DNA from 2 places in the Gabonibacter chumensis genome. Region 1 is predicted to be linked to the other one. Evidence: riboswitches for the same ligand, from Rfam matches in the RefSeq annotation. Region 1 holds a riboswitch; the other holds the start of a gene.
What was found. A riboswitch is a leader RNA that binds a small molecule or an ion and turns the genes downstream of it on or off. The one in region 1 is predicted to bind cobalamin.

Region 1 (2,416 bases):
TTAAAACGGCAGGCATATTGGAGCCTCCGACGTAAAAACGTCTCCATAAACCGCCCTGGTTGCCCAGTCGGACACCAGGCAGAAACCGAACGGCATCCACCCATTCGGTAATTCCTTTTCGTTCAAGCACTTTAGCAGACAATAAAGATACATTCAACGGAACGAATCTGAGAGGTACATTCAGTCCCATTAATTCCATTCTTTTCTTTTTTCCCAAGACTGTCGCTTCTTCAATATTAAAAATCGAATCCGTGATACTCTTTTTTTTCCTTTTGTCTTTATCTTCGGCCAAAAGAGAGCCGACACACACCAGTAACAATAATGTTAGTACAACAACTTTTTTCATAAAAACTATATATTAATAATGAATAAAGCATTATTAACATAGTTTAAGGGTACATGAGAAAAGGTATAAATTTATCTTTCTCCTCTCGCTTTTGTTCCCGAAAGCTATGGTCTACGTGTTTCGGCAGGTCTTCTGACTCGTTCCGAATTTTGCCGCCTTCCCGGTTTCAACCAGTGACATTGAAGTACAAAATTCTTTTACAGGAACTTACAGCTGCGGGTACAGTTCCGGACTCACACCGGATTCCCTATTTTGTTTCACCTCAAGAAAAGAGGTATTGCACCAAAACGGCACAAAAGTAATACAAATTTCTATATTAGAAACACTATTATCATTTTTTATTTCATGATATTTTTCCAGAAATAACATCATTTCAAAAAAAATTGTACATTTGCAGCGTTTTGGTGTTGTGTTATTATTCTAATTAACACACAAGAGGGAAACCGGTCTGAATCCGGTACAGTACCCGCTACTGTGATGCCCGCTTCTTCTGAAAAGAAGATATATGACGGATAAATTCTTACACCACTGTTCCAGCGAATACGAGGGAATGGGAAGGTATCTATCCGGGGCGAGTCAGGAGACCTACCGAAACCAATAGTCAACGCATATGCTCGGGGTTAAGGATAGCGTTACTGAAATGTTTTTCATCAAAAATGAAAAATTTTTACTATCAAGCCGTTATTGAATCGTTATCGAGCGATTCGATAAGAGTTCCGATGAATTCCTGGCGTGAGGTAAACAGCATATTTATAAAACTATAAACTAAAAAGATATGATTAAATTCTTTATTCACGTCCACCGGATTCTCGGACTTTTACTCTGTGTACTGTGTTTTTTATGGTGTATTTCCGGTATAGTATTGATTTATCACTCTTTTCCCCGAGTTGGTCCTGATAAACGTCTTCCCCGCCAGGAGGTTCTGGATACCTCCCGCCTGCCCGATATCAACGAAATATGGCAGCGCCTACCCAAAAACGCCTTGTCTAATAATTTAAATTTAAACAATCCTTTCGGCGAACCGGTTTTTCATTACGGTAGATGGCGTAATGTGAATGATGTTTATGTAGATAGTAATTACATACTTCCTTCTCCCATCTACGCTCTTTGTGAACAAAGAGCCAAATGCTGGTGTCCTGACCGTAAGATTACCGGAGTAGATACTCTTCACAAATTGGAAGTATGGATTCCTTTCGGACAATTGAAAAGAGACCTGCCCATCTACAAATTCTATTTTGACGGACCGGAACATTACCAACTTTATATCTCTTCCCGTACCGGAAATATTTTACAGTTCTCTTCCCGGGAACAACGTTTTTGGGCCTGGATCGGGGCCATTCCACATTGGTTATACATTACCTCCATCCGACAGGATATACAAAAATGGGATGCTCTTTTGTATTGGAGTTGCTTGCTCAGCCTTATCATGTGTATCAGCGGAATGTACCTCGGCATTCGTTCCTATTGGCTGACCCGCCGGAAAGGCTTCCTTCGTTCTCCCTATACAAAGCCGTGGTTCCGCTGGCATCACATCACCGGTTTCTTTTTCGGTATCTTTATCTGTACTTGGCTATTCAGTGCATGGGCGCCCATATCACCCACCTTTTCCAACTTATTCAACAAAAACAAAAAGGCAGGTAACGCATTCAGAAGCCGTCCTTCCATCCCGGCCGCTCCTCCTATCGAAAAATATAACCTGGATTACCGGAAGGCTATTGCCGAAGTATCAAAAACACATGGTCCGGTAAAAGAAATTACCTGGAGTAATTACCACGATATACCTCTTTACAAATTACGGACAGTGGAAGAAGAAATTATTCTGGATGCTTCCGTCGATACGATACGTCCTTTCCGGATCACCGAAAAGATGATCTACGCCGCCGTAAAAAAACTGACGGCCGATACGGTTCGCTACACCATCGTCAAAATGGAAGAGTACGATAACTATTACATCTCCCGTCGCAGAACCTTACCTCTACCTGTCTATAAAGTAACGTTGGATAATGAATCCGGAGATTGCTATTATTATAACTTAAAATCTTTTCAACCGCAACATTATGATAACAACGG
Region 2 (2,416 bases), 100 kb from region 1:
TTGGCCATGCTGGCTTTCCGGCTTTCCCGCGTACAAGCCAATACCAAATACACGTACGGCTACAAAAAAAGCACGGTCTTAACCTCCCTTTTAAATGCCGTCATCCTGTTGATTGCCGTAGGCTTCATCTTGGGAGAAAGCATCAACAAACTATTCCACCCTCAACCGGTCGACGGAGACGCCGTCGCCTGGGTTGCCGGAGTCGGAGTAGTCATCAATGGGATCACGGCCTGGTTGTTTATGAAAGATAAAGAAAAGGACCTGAACGTAAAAGGAGCTTATCTACATATGGCAGCAGATGCCTTGGTCTCCATCGGTGTTGTGGTCTCCGGATTGATTATCGCCAACACGGGATGGAATATCATCGATCCGCTTATCGGGATCGGAATTGCCGTCATCATCGTTTATTCCACCTGGGGACTGCTGCGAGACAGCATTCGCTTGTCCTTAGACGGGGTTCCCGCCGGAACCGATTACAGGCAGGTCGAAAAAACCATTGCCTCTGTTCGCGGGGTAAAAGGATTTCATCATTTGCATATCTGGGCTTTAAGCACGACAGAAACCGCTCTTACCGTACACGTCGTCATCGATGACATGTCCCAAATGGAAACCGTAAAATGCGATTTAAAACATGAATTGGAACATATCGACATCATTCATGCCACGTTGGAATTTGAAGCACCGGGATCTCATTGCAAGGATTGCCCAAAAGAATATTCAGACTAAAATGTTTCCCAAAAATGAAAACTTTATCAAATAAATATCATACAAAATTTCCCCATTCATATACACAAATAACTTAATATAAGTTTATTAACAATATATCTCACTCAGAATTATTGTTAAAAATAAAAATTACGATATATCCTATCTTATTTTTACTTACTTTCGTCATGCATTCGGTTCACGTTTGTGATTAATAGGGAATCCGGTGAAAATCCGGGACTATACCCGTAGCTGTAAGCTTTTTTTGTTTTTCGATCAAGAGATCCACTGTCGGGTAACCGATGGGAAGGAGGTCGAAAATAGCGAGTCAGAAGACCTGCCGATTGCGATATATCCGTAACTTTCGGGTGAAAAGTGAGGAGAAGGCTTGCCTATCAGACTATTCTCATTTTACCCAAGGTTATAGTAAATTTATTTATTCATTACTAAAACCTTTAAGAATGAACGAAAACAGCTCTTTTTCAAAAATTGTAAAACGCAACGGGGAGATTTGCGATTTTAAAGCGGAGAAAATCGAACAAGCGATTTTTAAAGCCACGCGAGCAACGGGAAACCCTCATCGTAAAACAGCACGCGAACTCTGCAACAAGGTGATTGGAATTCTAAAAACCGACACCCCGGAAGGAGTCATTCCTCACGTGGAGATCGTACAGGACACGGTTGAACAGGTACTCTTTCAACACGGAGATTTCAATTTATTGAAAATTTATCTGCTCTACCGGAAACAACATGAACAGATCCGGAACTCCAAGGTATTGCTTACCAATATCGAAGTGATGGACGATTACCTGACATTAAGCGACTGGAAAGTAAAAGAGAGTGCTAATTCGTCCTATTCTCTACAAGGGTTAAATCAACATATCTCCACCCAAATCACGTCCAATTACTGGTTAAACAATCTCTATCCGGAAAGAATATCCGAAGCTCACAAAAGCGGGGCCCTTCATATTCACGATCTCGGATTTTTAAGCGTGTATTGTGTCGGATGGGATCTGAAAGACTTACTAACGGTCGGTTTCAGGGGTGTTGAGGGAAAAGCCCAAAGTAAACCGGCCAAGCATTTCCGGACAGCTTTAGGACAAATTGTCAACTTTTTCTATACCATGCAGGGAGAAGCCGCCGGGGCTCAGGCCTTCTCCAATTTCGATACCTTCCTGGCTCCTTATATCCGCTACGATCAATTGGACTACAAACAGATAAAACAATGCTTACAGGAGTTTCTGTTTAACTTAAACGTACCGACACGCGTCGGCTTCCAAACTCCTTTTACCAACATCACCATGGACTTAACTGTTCCGGATTTCTTAAAAAACGAACCGATTGTCCACGGCGGAGAAATCAAGGAAGAAGTATACGGCGACTTCCAAGCGGAGGTCACTTTATTGAATAAAGCATTTGCCGAAGTAATGTACGAAGGTGATGCTTCCGGCAGTCTCTTCTCCTTCCCTATCCCGACCTACAATATCACTCCGGATTTCGATTGGAACAATCCTGAATACGAAGGGATATGGGAGATGACGGCCAAATACGGAATTCCCTATTTTTCCAATTTCGTGAACTCCGATATGAAACCGGACGATGTCCGCAGCATGTGCTGCCGTTTACGCTTGGACAAACGGGAATTGATGAAACGGGGAGGAGGACTGTTTGCTGCCAACCCGCTTACCGGGTCCGTGGGTGTCGTTACTAT

Region 2: linked by a shared signal. The riboswitch ahead of NVS78_RS03725 (ribonucleoside triphosphate reductase) and the one ahead of NVS78_RS04120 (PepSY domain-containing protein) in region 1 are both predicted to bind cobalamin.

What each region holds. Positions count from the first base shown of each region.
Region 1 is NZ_JANSKB010000001.1:954,139-956,554, reverse strand. Features, by position in the region: gene NVS78_RS04125 (TonB-dependent receptor) at 1-346, opposite strand, end outside; cobalamin riboswitch at 452-648, opposite strand; cobalamin riboswitch at 732-953, shown strand; gene NVS78_RS04120 (PepSY domain-containing protein) at 1,122-2,416, shown strand, end outside.
Region 2 is NZ_JANSKB010000001.1:851,920-854,335, reverse strand. Features, by position in the region: gene NVS78_RS03730 (cation diffusion facilitator family transporter) at 1-726, shown strand, start outside; cobalamin riboswitch at 884-1,064, shown strand; gene NVS78_RS03725 (ribonucleoside triphosphate reductase) at 1,167-2,416, shown strand, end outside.